2 regions of the Bradyrhizobium sp. HKCCYLS20291 genome follow, and region 2 is predicted to be linked to the other one. Evidence: predicted binding sites of a transcription regulator. Region 2 holds the regulator's gene; the other holds the start of a gene.
The links. Region 2 encodes LexA, which represses DNA repair genes until DNA is damaged. Its sites were predicted from a motif close to TGTTCNNNNTGTGTTCNG; they were not measured.

Region 1: ACQR07_RS12605 (ImuA family protein) is a predicted target of LexA. The motif match lies at 1,842-1,859, and genes of this name have one in related genera.

What each region holds. Positions count from the first base shown of each region.
Region 1 covers NZ_JBNPTO010000004.1:394,957-402,397, reverse strand. The annotation lists gene ACQR07_RS12615 (UdgX family uracil-DNA binding protein) at 1-392, opposite strand, end outside; gene ACQR07_RS12610 (putative DNA modification/repair radical SAM protein) at 520-1,758, opposite strand; gene ACQR07_RS12605 (ImuA family protein) at 1,943-2,731, shown strand; gene ACQR07_RS12600 (Y-family DNA polymerase) at 2,631-4,220, shown strand; gene ACQR07_RS12595 (error-prone DNA polymerase) at 4,690-7,441, shown strand, end outside.
Region 2 covers NZ_JBNPTO010000007.1:355,969-363,409, reverse strand. The annotation lists gene ACQR07_RS18720 (ATP-binding protein) at 1-1,826, opposite strand, end outside; gene ACQR07_RS18715 (hypothetical protein) at 1,838-2,137, shown strand; gene ACQR07_RS18710 (molybdopterin molybdotransferase MoeA) at 2,172-3,383, shown strand; gene lexA (transcriptional repressor LexA) at 3,574-4,272, shown strand; gene ACQR07_RS18700 (hypothetical protein) at 4,583-5,023, shown strand; gene ACQR07_RS18695 (hypothetical protein) at 5,224-5,481, shown strand; gene ACQR07_RS18690 (ComEC/Rec2 family competence protein) at 5,436-7,441, opposite strand, start outside.

The DNA of each region.
Region 1 (7,441 bases), on a different contig from region 2:
CGGAAGCGGACAAAGGCGTGCATCTTGTGAACGTCGCGGCGGACGGCGCGCGCCAGCGCATTGGCCTGGGCGACATCGGGATCGGTCGCGATGTCCATCAGATCGTGGTTGGTCCGCAGGCGCCACAGCAGCCGGTAGAGCAAGGTGAAGCGGTTGGCATCGCTGTGCAGGATCGCGCTCTCGGCCAGCTCGACAAAACTCGCCGGCACCGAGAATGCGCCCTTGGGCACCTCGGGCAGCGTCGTGTCGGCCTGGTCGTCGAACAGATCGGGCGCTGCGCCCTTCACACGCCAGGAGACATCGGCCGGCCTGACATCGTCCATCGCCAGCGCCCGCGCTGCCTGGCGCCAACCATCGAAATCGGTGTCGCTGTCGAGGGTTACGACGTGCATCTGTCTCCTCACGTCATTGCGAGCGAAGCGACGCAATCCAGACTTTTCGTGCTGCCCCTGGATCGCTTCCGCCGTCGTCCTTCGGGCTATGACGGACAAGTCGCTGCGCTCGCGATGACGGCTTCCGTTAGAATCCAAATCCCAGCTGCTGCGGCTTGGGCCGCAGCCGGGCTCTGAGGCTGGTGCCGTCGAGCAGGGACGGCGATGGCCGGTGGTCGGAGAGAACGATGAACGGCAGCGCCTTGTTCCTGATGACGTTGAGCTGCGCGAGATCCGCGAAGCGGATCGTGGTGCTGCGGCGGGTGGCGAGGATGCGCTGCACGGTGCGGGTGCCGAAGCCGGGAACGCGCAGCAGCTCCTCGCGGCTCGCTGTGTTGATGTCGAGCGGGAAGCGGTCGCGGTGACGCAGCGCCCAGGCGAGCTTGGGGTCGATGTCGAGCGGCAGCATGCCTTCGCTCTCCTCGACGATCTCGTCGGCATCGAAGCCGTAGAACCGCATCAGCCAGTCGGCCTGGTACAGCCGGTGCTCGCGCACGAGGGGCGGGGCCTGCAGCGGCAGCGCGCGGCTGGCATCGGGGATTGGGCTGAAGGCGGAGTAATAGACCCGCTTGAGCTTGTAGGCGCCGTACAGATTGGCCGAGGTCGACAGGATGACGCGGTCGTTCGCGCTGTCTGCACCGACGATCATCTGCGTGCTCTGGCCGGCCGGCGCGAAGCGCGGCGGCTTCGCCCGGCGCACCGTCTTCTTGGCTTCCGCCGTCTCGTCGAGCTTGAGCCGGAGCCGGCCCATGGTGCGCCTGATCGCGCGCTGGTCCTTTTCCGGGGCGAGCTGCGTCAGGCTCTCCTCCAGCGGCGTCTCGATGTTGATGCTGAGCCTGTCCGCATATTTGCCGGCTTCCGCGATCAGCGCCTCGTCGGCTTCGGGAATCGTCTTCAGGTGGATGTAGCCGCGGAAGCGATGCTCCTCGCGCAGCTTGCGCGCGACTGAGACGACCTGCTCCATCGTGTAGTCCGGGCTGCGGATGATGCCCGACGACAGGAACAGCCCTTCGATGTAGTTGCGGCGATAGAAGTCGATCGTCAGCTTCACCACCTCGTCGACCGTGAAGCGCGCGCGCGGCACGTTGGAGGAGGCGCGGTTGACGCAATACAGGCAGTCGAAGTTACAGGCATTGGTCAGCAAGATCTTGAGCAGCGAGATGCAACGTCCGTCCGGTGCATAGGAATGGCAGATGCCCATCCCCGGCGCGGTCGAGCCGAGCCCCTTGCCGTCACGGGAATCCCGCATCTCCGTACCGCTGGAGGCGCAGGACGCGTCGTACTTGGCGGCATCGGCCAGGATCTCGAGTTTGCGCAGCAGCTCCATGCTTCTGAATCCCTTTGATTCCATTCGCTGAATCAGACCCGGGGCAATCCCGATTGACTCTCTTGGACGCGTTAGCTTTATATTAGAACATATCATGAACAAAGGAGATCGTCGCGGGTTCATTGCCTGCGTTCACAAAGAGAACGGCAGCACCCGCACGATGGATTGAAAGGAGCGGCGACGGATGACCGGCGCACGCATGGATACGCTCGCGCGTCTGCGCGGCCGCATTGCCCGGCTCGAGGCGGCCGATGGCGCGCATGATCTGCGCCGGGTCGCGCTCGGCCATGCCGAGGCGGACGCGGTGCTGCAGGGCGGGCTCGCCACCGGCGCGCTGCACGAGGTGTTCGCCGAGAGCGGCCGCCAGGCGGTGGCCGCGACCGGCTTCCTGTGCGGGCTCGCGGCGCGCGTCGCCGCGCGCCGGCCGCTGATCTGGATCCGGCAGGATTTTGCCGAGCGCGAGATGGGTGCGCTGTCGATGAGCGGGCTCGCCGAGCTCGGCCTCGATCCGCGCCGCATCGTGACCGTGCGCGCGCCCGATCTCGATCACGCCTTGCGCACCGCCGCCGACGCGCTCGCCTGCGATGCGCTGGGCGGCGTGATGCTGGAGGTGTGGGGCGAGACGCAAAAGCTCGATCTCGTCGCCAGCCGCAAGCTGACTTTGGCGGCGCAGGAGTCCGGCGTGACCGCACTGCTGCTGCGCATCGCCGCGACGCCAGAGCCGTCGACCGCGGAGACGCGCTGGATGGTGCGCAGCGCGCCGTCGCCCGCGGTGGCGCCATGGATGGCATGGGGCGCGCCGCGCCTCGATGCCGAGCTCATTCGCAACCGTCACGGCCAGACCGGACGATGGATCATGGAGTGGATGCCCGATGCGTGCCGTTTCAGCGAACCGGCGGCGGATCCTCAGCCTGTGGCTGCCGCGCCTGCCCATCGAGCGCATCAAGCGGAGCCGCGCCGCCGATCCGCTTGAGCAAGGCAAGCCGCAGGTTGTCGTCATCAAGGACGCCAACGCGCTGCTGATCCATTCGCTGGATGAGGCCGCGGCCCGCCACGGCGTGTCGCTCGGCCAGCCGCTCGCGAATGCCCGCGCGGTCTGTCCCGACCTCGTCGTGCACGAGGCCGATCTCGCAGCCGACGCCCAGATGCTCGAGGACATCGCCGACTGGTGCGACCGCTTCACGCCCTTGGTGGCGCTCGATCCGCCGCATGGCCTGTCGCTCGACATCAGCGGCTGCGTGCATCTGTTCGGCGGCGAGGCCAGGCTGATGCAGTCGGTGTGCGATGCGCTCACCGCGCATGGCCTCACCGTGTCGGCGGCGATCGCCTCCAACGCGGTGTGTGCGCGCACGCTGAACCGGCAGGTGCATGGCCGTATCGTGCCCGATGGCGAGGAGGCGACTGCCGTCGCGCTGCTGCCGGTGGCCGCGCTCGGCGGCAGCGAGGCGATCACGCTCGGCCTGCGTCGCGCCGGCCTCAAGACCATCGGCGATGTCGCCTCGCGCGGCCGCAACGAGATCACCGCGCGGTTCGGCGCCGCCTTCACCCGCGTGCTCGCGCAAGCGCTGGGCGAGGCCGATGCGCCGATCAGCCCGCGCAAAGTGCCGCCGGACTACATCGTCGACAAGCGCTTTGCCGAGCCGGTCGCGACCGACACGGTGATCGCGGCGAGCCTCTCCAGTCTCGCCACGATGCTGGTGGCGGCGATGGCGCAGCAGGGCAAAGGCGCGCGGCGGCTCGAAGCCTGCTTCTTCCGCACCGACGGCCTGGTGCGCGTCATCGCCGTCGACACCGGCCAGCCGGTGACGGAGGCCGCCGTCATCGACCGTCTGTTCCGCGACCGCCTGGAGTCGCTCAACGATCCGCTCGATCCCGGCTTCGGCTTCGACATGATCCGGCTTGCCGCCGGCCGCAGCGAGATCGTGGTGCAGCAGCAGCGCGATCTCGATGCGCATGTCCACGACAATGACGAACTGTCGGCACTGATCGACCGCATCGCCGCGCGCATCGGCGGCAAGCGTGTCGTCGTGCATCTGCCGGTCGACACCCACATTCCCGAGCGCGCCGCGTTGCCGCTGCCGGCGCAGCATCATCTCGCGACCACCAGCACCGCCGATTGGCCCGAACGCCACGACGGCGAGCCGCCGCTACGTCCGCTGCGGCTGTTCGCGCGCCCCGAGGCCATCCAGGTGATCGCCGGCGTGCCCGATGGCCCGCCCGCACGCTTCGTCTGGCGCCGCGCCGCGCATGCGGTCGTGCGCGCCGAAGGCCCGGAGCGCATCGCCATGGAATGGTGGCGCCCGGACGGGCAGGGGCTGACGCGCGACTATTTCCGCGTCGAGGACGAGCACGGCCTGCGCTTCTGGCTCTACCGCGACGGTTTGTATGACCGCGAGTTCGAACAGCCGGAGAATGCTTTGCCGGTGCAGCCCGCCTGGTACATGCATGGGCTGTTCGCATGAGGGCAGGGACGATCTCACGGCAAGCCCGCTGCTCACCCTCCCCTGGAGGGCAGGGCAATCGCATATGGCTCTCCAACGCGGCCCAAGCGAAATATTGGAATCGCGAAGGCCGACGGGAGGAAATTTTCGAATCCAGACTGCTCTTTGGAAGCACGAAAAGAATCGAAAAATTCCACATGCGATTGCCCTGCCCTGGAGGGGGAGGGTCGGCTCGCATGCGCGCATGCGAGCCGGGGTGGGGTGACAGACTATCCACGCACGCGGTGCTGGTTTTTACCGGAGCTGAAGCACTCGCAGTTCAGACCCGTCGACATCATGCCGACCATTTGCTGGGCTCACCCCACCCCGCCGCGCGCTTTGCGCGCGTCGACCCTCCCCCTCCAGGGGAGGGTGGGCAGCTGTGCCAGCCGAACAGCCTGTCGCCTGCATCGCATAGGCAGCGCTGCGCCGCAGCTTCCGCGGTCGCGCCATGACCCCCACCCCCTATGCCGAGATCGGCATCACCACCAATTTCTCCTTCCTGCACGGCGGCTCGCATCCGCAGGCCTATGTGCATCAGGCGGCTGTGTACGGCCTCACCGCCATCGGCATCGCCGATCACAACACGCTCGCCGGCGTCGTCCGCGCTTACAGCGAGCTGAACAACGACAAGCTGAGCTACAAGCCAAAACTGCTCTACGGCGCGCGACTCGTCTTCACCTGCGGCACGCCGGACATCCTCGTCTATCCGCGCGACCGCGCGGCGTATGGCCGGCTGTGCCAGCTGCTGACCCGCGGCAAGCGCGGCAGCGATCTCGACAAGGTCGCCAAGGGCGACTGCCGTCTGACGTTCGAAGAGCTGTTCGACTTCATCGACGGCCAGCTCCTGGTGCTGATGCCGCCGCATCGCTTCGACGAGGATGCGCTCGGCAAAGTCATCGCGCGGCTGAAGGACAGCCCCGCCGAAGGCGTGTGGCTCGCCGGCAGCCTGCTGTATCGCGGCGACGACCGCCGCCGGCTGGCGCGGCTCGCGCGTCTCGCGGCGTCAGCCAAGGTGCCGCTGATCGCCACCAACGACGTGCTCTATCACCACCCAAGCCAGCGCATGTTGCAGGACGTGCTGACCTGCATCCGCGAGAAGGCCTCGATCGAGAGCGTCGGCCGCAGGCTGCAGGCCAATGCCGAGCGCCATCTCAAGCCGGGACACGAGATGGCGCGGCTGTTCCGCGATCACCCGGAGGCTATCACCGAGACGCTGCGCTTCACCGACCGCATCGTGTTCTCGCTCGACCAGCTCAAATACCAATATCCCGACGAGCCGGTGCCGCCGGGCAAGACCGCGCAGGGGCATCTGGCAGACCTGACCTGGGCCGGCGCCAAGACCTATTTCGGCGAACATCTGGACGACCGGCTGCGCGCGGTCCTCAACAAGGAGCTCGCGCTGATCGCCGAGCTCAACTACGCGCATTACTTCCTCACCGTCCATGACATCGTGCGGTACGCCCGCAGCCAGGGCATCCTGTGCCAGGGCCGCGGCTCCGCGGCGAACTCGGCCGTGTGCTACGTGCTCGGCATCACCTCGGTCGATCCGACCAAGATCGACCTGCTGTTCGAGCGCTTCATCTCCAAGGAGCGGCTGGAGCCGCCAGATATCGACGTCGACTTCGAGCATTCGCGGCGCGAGGAGGTGATGCAATATGTCTACCGCCGCTACGGCCGCCACCGCGCCGCCATCATCGCCACCGTCATCCATTATCGCCCGCGCAGCGCCATCCGCGACGTCGGCAAGGCGCTGGGGCTGACCGAGGACGTCACGTCAGTGCTCGCCGACACCGTGTGGGGCAGCTGGGGCGATGGTCTCTCCGACATGCAGGTGCGCCAGGCCGGTCTCGATCCCACCAATCCGATGATCCGCCGCGCGGTGGAGCTCGCCTCGGAGCTGATCACCTTTCCGCGCCATCTGTCGCAGCATGTCGGCGGCTACGTGCTGACGCAGGACCGGCTCGACAGCTACGTGCCGATCGGCAATGCCGCGATGGACGACCGCACCTTCATCGAGTGGGACAAGGACGATGTCGACGCGCTCAGCATGATGAAGGTCGACGTGCTCGCGCTGGGCATGCTGACCTGCATCCGCAAGAGCTTTGATCTGATCGCCGATCACAAGGGCAGGCGGTACGTGCTCTCGGACATCAAGTCGGAGGACGACAACGAAGTCTACCAGATGCTGCAACGGGGCGAGTCGCTCGGCGTGTTCCAGGTCGAGAGCCGGGCGCAGATGAACATGCTGCCGCGGCTCAAGCCGCGCACCTTCTACGATCTCGTCATCGAGGTCGCCATCGTCCGGCCTGGACCGATCCAGGGCGACATGGTGCATCCCTATCTGCGCCGCCGGAACAAGCTGGAGAAGGTGACCTACCCGTCGCCGTCGCCGGATCATGGCTCAGCCGACGAGCTCTACAAGGTCCTGCACAAGACGCTCGGTGTTCCCCTGTTCCAGGAGCAGGCGATGCGGATCGCGATCGAGGCCGCAAAATTCTCGCCGGAGGAGGCCAACGGCCTGCGCCGCGCCATGGCGACGTTCCGCAATGTCGGCACCATTGGCTCCTATGAGGAGAAGATGGTCTCGAACATGATCGCGCGCGGTTATGACCCGGCCTTCGCCAAGAGCTGCTTCGACCAGATCAAGGGCTTTGGCTCCTACGGCTTTCCTGAGAGCCACGCCGCGAGCTTCGCGCAACTGGTCTATGTCTCGTCCTGGCTGAAATACTTCCATCCGGATGCGTTCTGCTGCGCGCTGCTCAACTCGCAGCCGATGGGCTTCTATGCCCCGGCGCAGATCGTCGGTGATGCCCACAAGAACGGCGTCGAGATCCGCGACATCGACGTGTCCCACAGCTTCGCCGACAACACGCTGGAGAAAACGGATGGCAAATACTGCGCCGTCCGCCTCGGCTTCCGCCAGATCGACGGCTTCCGCTGGATCGACCGCGACGAGGAGCGGATCAGGAAATTGTCGGAGAAGATGCGGAGGGAGGCAGAGGCGGCTGCTACATATTCCTTGCCAGCCATCCCCTCGGTGTCATTCCGGGGCGCGCGCAGCGCGAGCCCGGAATCCATAACCCCGAATCGTGGTTATGGATTCCGGGCCTGCGCCCAAGAGGGCGCATCCCGGAATGACGGCGTGGAGGGAGGTGTTTCTCACTCGCAAACGCTTGGTGCATTTGGAGAGCACGACGCAA
Region 2 (7,441 bases):
TCTGGAAGCCATTCATGCGAAGCCGTGATCGTGACCGATCCGCGCTCGGTGAATTTGAGCGCGTTGCCGACCAGGTTGAGCAGGATCTGGGAGATCCGGTGGGGATCGCCGCGGAGCCGGCGCGGCGTCTCCTCGGCGAGCGAGGCCTGCAGCGCAAGACCCCGTTCTCTCGCTTTCGGTCCCATGAGCGCCATGACGCTGCCGACGACGTTGTCGATGTCGAAATCGATCGCTTCCGGGGTCACCTGACCGGCTTCGAGCTTCGAGAAATCGAGAATGTCGTTGACGACGGTCAGCAGATTGCGCGCCGAGAGCTGGGCGATATCAGCGAGTTCCTTCTGCTCGTGATCGAGCTTGGTGTCGGCCAGCAGCCCGATCATGCCGATCATGCCCGTCATCGGCGTGCGGATCTCGTGGCTCATGACGGCGAGGAAGTCCGACTTGGCGCGGCTCGCCTCCTCTGCCGCGTCCTTGGCCGTGGAGAGCGCCTCGCTCGTCGCGATCAGTTCGTTGCGCTGCTCTTCCAGGCGGTTTCGCGTCTGTATCAGCTCAGCGAGCCGCTCGTCGAGCAGTTCCGCCGCGCGGACACGCTCGGTGATGTCCTCATGGACCGAAACCCAGCCACCATCGGGCGTCGTCGCGCGCTTCACGGCGATGGTACGCCCTCCTTCGAGCCGCACCGTGTCGCTGTTGGCGCCGAGATCGAACTTGATGCCGCGCTCCCTGGAAAGCTGCGCAAAGCGGCTCAAGGGGGCGCCGGGGCGATACTCCTGGGGGTCCAGATCATACAGCTCGGCCACGCGCCGGTTCGAGATGATGAGCCTGTTGTCGGCACCGAACACGCTGAGCCCGTCCGGCATCGCATCGATGGCAACGGCGAAGCGCTCGTTGGACTCGCGAAGCTCGGTGGCCTGGGCCGCGAGCTTTCGGGTGGTCCGCCAAATGAGGGTGCCAAGCAGGATCATCATGACGATGATCGCCCCGGCCTCGACCATGCGCCGGATGGTCGACTGCCACCAAGGCGCCAGCATTTCTTCGACGTCGTGCGCGACAGCAACCAAGATCGGTAAACTGCTGCTCTGCTCGTAGCTGTTGAAGCGTCGGACGCCATCGGTCGATGACGTGATCTCGAGACTGCCGACCGGAGTGCGCTTGAGCTCCTGGAAGAGGCCGCTCTGCTTCATGTCGCGGCCGACATTGGACTCGGCGTAGGGCCGCCGTACCAGCAGCGGCCCGTCCAGCGACGCCAACAGGATCGCGCCATTCCGGCCGACGTCCAGCCGCTGATAGAAATCCTGGAAATATTGCGTGCCGAGCGCCGCCACCACGACGCCGCCGAAGCTGCCGTCGGGACGGTTGAACCGCCGCGTGAGCGGAATGATCCATTGATTGCTGGCTCGCCCACGAATCGGCGCGTGCAGGCGCACGCCACGGTCCGGGGAATCGCGATGATAGGCGAAGAAGTCGCGATCCGCGTAGTTCACGGTGCCCTCTTCGGCGATCGAGCTGACCAGCAGCGTGCCCTCCTGGTCGACCACCAACAGGTTGACGAGCTGCGGCATGCGCTTCAGCTCGTCGATGAACCAGGCCTTGAGACGCCTGCGGTCATCCCGATCCGGCGGACGATGCTCGAGCGAGGACACGGTCCCCGTGAGAAGTGCGTCGGCCGTGCGAAACGTCAGTTCGGCGTGCTGAAGCAGAGAGCTCGTGAGATTGACGGTGTCCTTCTTTCCGTCGGTGAAGATGGCCTCGCGCAGCCTCACCGCGCGCGATACCTCGACGGCCACGAAGGCCGCGCAGGCGAGCGCGATCAGCGCGGCGATCAAGAGAGGGGTGGTTGACCAGCTGCGTCCTGCTGCGTGATGTTCCGCGCGAGGCATTCCGTTTGAGTTCCGCCGTCCGGGTTGAGCTTCAGGCAGAGATTCGCGAAGAATCGTTCTCAAACACTGAACTACAACCCGAGGCAGCAGGCCGGCCCGTTGCGACGGCCAGCAATTTCGGCTTCTTTCGAGCCGAAATCGGCTCAAACCGGCTGGTGCCGGACCACACCGTAGCACTACGGTCGCGTTGCACTGGGCGCGCGGGCAATCGAACCAACGCCGGCGCCGCGCTTGGCCACGACAGCGCCATTGGCTAGAACGCCCCCCACGATCGCTTTCAAAGGAACTCCAATGGCCTTGATGCCGGTATCCGATGCATTGACCGCGGTGCTCGCAGGCGCCGAGCCGCTGGCTGAGGAATTGGTGTCGCTGGACGATGCCTTTCACCGCATTCTGGCGCGCGATCTGGCAGCGCTGCGGACGCAGCCGCCCGAGGCCATGTCGGCGATGGACGGCTACGCCGTGCGCGCTGTCGACGCGGACAAGCCGCAGGCACGGCTGAAGGTGATCGGCGAGGTCGCGGCGGGTCGGCCGTTCGACCGCGTGGTGGGACCCGGCGAGGCCGCTCGCATCTTCACCGGCGGCGTCGTGCCTGATGGCGCCGACGCCGTCGTGATCCAGGAGGATACGATTGCGGGCGACGGCCACGTCGTGATCACGGAAGCCGCGATCAAGGGCCGGCACATCCGGCCCGCCGGCGTCGACTTTCATCAGGGCATGGTGCTGCTGAAGGCCGGACGCCGGCTCAGCGATCGTGACCTGTCGCTCGCCGCCAGCATGAACCATCCGGCGCTGCCGGTGCGGCGACGGCCGACGGTGGCGCTGCTCGCCACCGGTGACGAGCTGGTGATGCCGGGCTCCGAGCCCGGCCCGGGTCAGATCGTCTACTCCAACGGCTACGCGCTGCGCGCGCTGGTGCGCGCCGAAGGCGCTGCAGCGGTCGATCTTGGCATCGCGGCGGATACGCTCGAAGCCACCGTCGCGGGCATCCGCCGGGCGCGCGAGTCGGGCGCCGACATCCTGATCACGACGGGCGGCGCCTCGGTCGGGGATCACGACCTGGTCAAGCAGGCGCTGGAGGCCGAGGGCGTCGAGATGGCGTTCTGGAAGATCGCGATGCGGCCGGGCAAGCCGATGATGCATGGCCGGCTCGGCGGCGTCAGGGTGATCGGGCTGCCCGGCAATCCGGTGTCGTCCTATGTCTGCGCGACCCTGTTCCTGGTGCCGCTGATTCGGCGCCTGCTCGGCCGCGACGAGCCCCAGCTCCCGCGCGAAACCGCGCTGCTCGGCCGCGAGCTCCCCGCCAACGATTCGCGCGAGGACTATCTGCGAGCCCAGCTCGACGAGCGCGCCGATGGTACACTGGTCGCAACGCCTGTGACGCAGCAGGATTCGTCTCTGCTGGGGAATCTTGCGCTATCGCAGGCTCTTTTGATCCGCCCGGCCTTCGCGCCGAAGGCGCCCGCCGGCAGCGTCTGCGAGATCCTGCGCCTGCCGAACTGACCCTTCTCCCCGTCAAAGCCCGGGTCATTCATCATATTTTTAGGATTGCGGAACACACATCGAACATATAGTGTCCGTTCATGATTTGTTTTTAGTATGTTGCGGGCGACGCGAATACGAACGTCCACTTCCGGCTCAGGGACGCAAGGGCACGGGACTTGGACGACAACAAACTGGGGACCAGGTCGAGATGCTGACGCGCAAACAGTACGAACTCCTGCGGTTCATCAACGAACGGCTCAAGGAAGCGGGCGTGCCGCCCTCGTTCGACGAGATGAAGGACGCGCTCGATCTGCGCTCGAAGTCGGGCATTCACCGCCTGATCACGGCGCTGGAGGAGCGCGGCTTCATCCGCCGGCTGCCCAACCGCGCCCGCGCCATCGAGGTCATCAAGCTGCCCGAGCTGTCGCAGGCGGCCAGCAACCGCCGCGGCTTCACGCCCTCGGTCATCGAGGGCAATCTCGGCAAGGTCCGCACCTCGACGCCGGCGCTCGATGACGGCGAGCGCCCGGTCGCCGTGCCGGTGATGGGCCGCATCGCCGCCGGTACGCCGATCGAGGCGCTGCAGACCCGCAGCCACACCATCAGCGTGCCCGCCGACATGCTCGGCAATGGCGACCACTATGCGCTGGAGGTGCGCGGCGACTCGATGGTCGATGCCGGCATCCTCGACGGTGACATGGCGCTGATCCAGCGCAACGAGACCGCCGACACCGGCGACATCGTGGTGGCGCTGATCGATGACGAGGAAGCGACGTTGAAGCGCTTCCGCCGCCGCGGCGCATCGATCGCGCTGGAGCCGGCCAACACCGCCTACGAGGTGCGCATCCTGCCGCCGAACCGGGTCAAGATCCAGGGCAAGCTGGTCGGACTGTATCGCAAGTACTGAGCGCAGCGACCTCGCGTGCTGGACATGCACGATCGATCGGTGGCGCGGTGCTGTGATCTTCGCCGCCGAACGACGTGAGACGCAAAGAAAAGAAGCAAGACACGAAACTGAGTCGCGCGCGAATGCACTTCAGGATGTGCAGCGCGGTATCCTCAAACGCTTGTGATCGCGGCCACCCGCATGCCGTGCAGATCAGCGCAGAATTGCCGCGAAGCGCGCGCTAACATCTCCTCGATGTCCACTCTGATAGAGGCCTGCGCCTGTCCGGGGGGAAGCGTGGGTCGGCTATCTCTCAGCGAGGAGCGATCCGATGTGTGACTACAGCCTCCATGCCGTTGCGTCCCGTCCCGCCAAGGTCGGCGAGACGCTGATCTCGACGACGTTCCGCGGCACCGCGACCCGCGGCTTCGCCAGCGAAAGCGAGCCGACCGTCGCGGTCTGCATGCTGCCCGGCACCGAGCTCGCCTTCGCCGAGGACGTCCGCTACGACAGCCGCTGGCTCTGGACCCGGACGATCCGCGAGCGCGTCGCCAAGTTCAACAGCATCGAAAAGCACATTCCCGATCGCCACCACGACGCCGTCGAGTTCGCCGACGGCCGCCACGTGCTCGTGACGCAGCTCTGCGAAGGCCAGCGCGTCACGGTGCTGCAGCTGCCCGTCACCAAGCAGCCGGCCGAGCGCGGCCCCGGCATGACGAACGATACGCCGACCCCGCAGACGACTCCCATCCGCCGCATCAGCATCACCTGAGCTGAGCGGCGCAGGCGTCACGCGAGAGCAGTATGCGTTTTGGTTCGATCGAACAGCAGTCGCGGTGCCGTTGACCTCTCTCCGACGGGGAGAGGTGAACTGAACTTGCGGTACGCGCTTTGATTCGACGAGAAGGCATCACGCTCTGGCGACAGGAACGGTGTCCCTCGACCGGCGTTGTGGCCGCCGGGGGTATTACCGTGGTCAACAAGATCGATTGGAACCAAGCTGGCCGGATCATCGAACCCGGCCGCTACAGGCTGGCGTTGGGATGGTTGACGGTCACGGCTGACGACGTTGCCATCTGGCAGCGCGATCCCGCGGCGTCGTTCACGCTCGTCGAGGTCTCCTCGCTGTTCGACGGGCTTGACGGCGCCGAGTATCATCTCGGCACGTTCGAGCTGTCCGGACCTCAATCCTCCACGCCCTGCTCGGTCTCCGGCGGCGTCGCGTCCTGACTGCGCGGCGGCGCGCGCGGTGTCAGCGTCGGATCGAAGTCGCTGGCCTCGGCCGGCGCCGGCCACCATGGACGGTCGGTGCCATAGGCGCGCGCCGGCGTGACGTCGAAGCGCGTGCCCCGGCGCACCAGCATCAGCGCGCCCTGCTGGCGCAGGCGATGGCGGTCGATGACAGCTGCGGCACAGTTCGACGGTGCGGCGCGCGCCGCCACCACCAGCGCCGCACGCGCGCAATCGTCGGCCAGCGCATCGGCGCGCAGCGCCATGGCGACGAAGCGGCCGTCGGCCATCGCCACTACGCAGCCGGCCTCGTCGCAGGACACGCCGTCGCCGAGCGCGGCATCGGCCGGCAGCCGCGCATCGGCATCGGCGGCGAGCCACTCCCGCGTGACGAACACGTCCTTGCCGGTGCGCATCACGTGCAGCCGCCCGTCGCCGCCGCGGACGGCGACCGCGCGGCCATCGCCGGAGACGAGAATGTCGGGCTGCGGCGTCGCGACGGCCCACATGGTGGCCGCAGCGAGCGCGACGGCGCCGGACCAGCGTAGCGGCGTCCGCAGCAGGCCGATCAGGACCAGCCCGAGGCTGGCCACGATCAGCGGGCCGATGCCGAACGCGGTGATGCGTCCGACCGCGCCGGGCAGCGCCGCCACCCAGCGCGTCACCGCGATCATCCAGTCGATGCCCCAGCCCATCAGCGACCACATTGGGCCGTCGAGGCCGAACGGCGCCGCCAGCAGCCCGAGCAGGCCCGCAGGCATCACCAGCGCTGACACCACCGGCATCGCCGCGAGATTGGCCAGCACGCCATACGGCGTGACGCGATGGAAATGGAACGCGGCGTAGGGCGTGGTGGCGAGCCCCGCGATCAGCGAGGCCAAGAGCAGCATCACGAGTTCGCGCCCGCCCCACAGCGCGATGCGCTGGGTGGCCGACGAGTCCGGCGTCGCGAACAGCCGGGGCATGCCGAACTGCACCAGCGCGACGAGGCCGAGCGTCGCCGCGAACGACATCTGGAAACTCGGATGCACCAGCGCTTCGGGCGCTGCGATCAGCACGATCATCGCGGCCACCGCAAGCGTGCGGAAGGTGACGGCGCGGCGGTCCACCATCACGGCGATCAGCACGACGGCCGTCATGAAGAACGATCTCTGCGTCGCGACCTCCGCGCCCGACAGCAACAGATAGAACGCCGCCGCCACCAGCGCCGCGGCCGCCGCCCATTTCTTGATCGGATGGCTGACGGTCAGGCCGGGAAACAACGCAAGCAGCGCGCGCACGGCGAAGAACACGACGCCGGCGACGACCGCCATGTGATAGCCGGAGATCGACAGCACGTGACCGAGGCCGGAGATGAACATCGCGTCGTTGACGTCGGGCGTGATGGCATCGCGCCGCCCGGTCAGCAGCGCGGTGGCGATGGCACGCTCGTCGCCGTCGAGCCGGGCGCGGATTCGGGCATCGATCGCGTCGCGCAGGCCCTGCATGACCGCGGCATAACGCAGGCCGAAGCCGGCGGCTTGCGGCGGCGTCAGCGTCGTGATCGCGCCCATGACGAAGCCGGAGGCGCCGATGCCCTGGAAGAACATGTCGCGCGCGAAATCATAGGAGCCGGGCCGCACCGGCGCGAGCGGCGGCAGCAGCCTCGCCTTCATCTGCACGAAGCTGCCGACGTCGGGCGCCGTGCCCTTGCGCACCGCCAGCCGCACGCGCGCCAGCGTGATGGCGCTGCGCTGGCTCTCCATCGCAGTGACGCGCAGCACGATCCGGTCGCTGCGCTCGCGGATGTCGCGCGCCTCGACGAAGCCGGACAGCGCGACCGAATACAGCGGCCGCGCCAGCACCGGATGCGCAACGCGGGCGGTCTTGGCGGTGGCCACCGCAAAACCCGACGCCGCCGCCGCGATCATCACGACCGCCGGAAACAACCGGTGCCGTCGCATCAGCACCGCGACGAGGC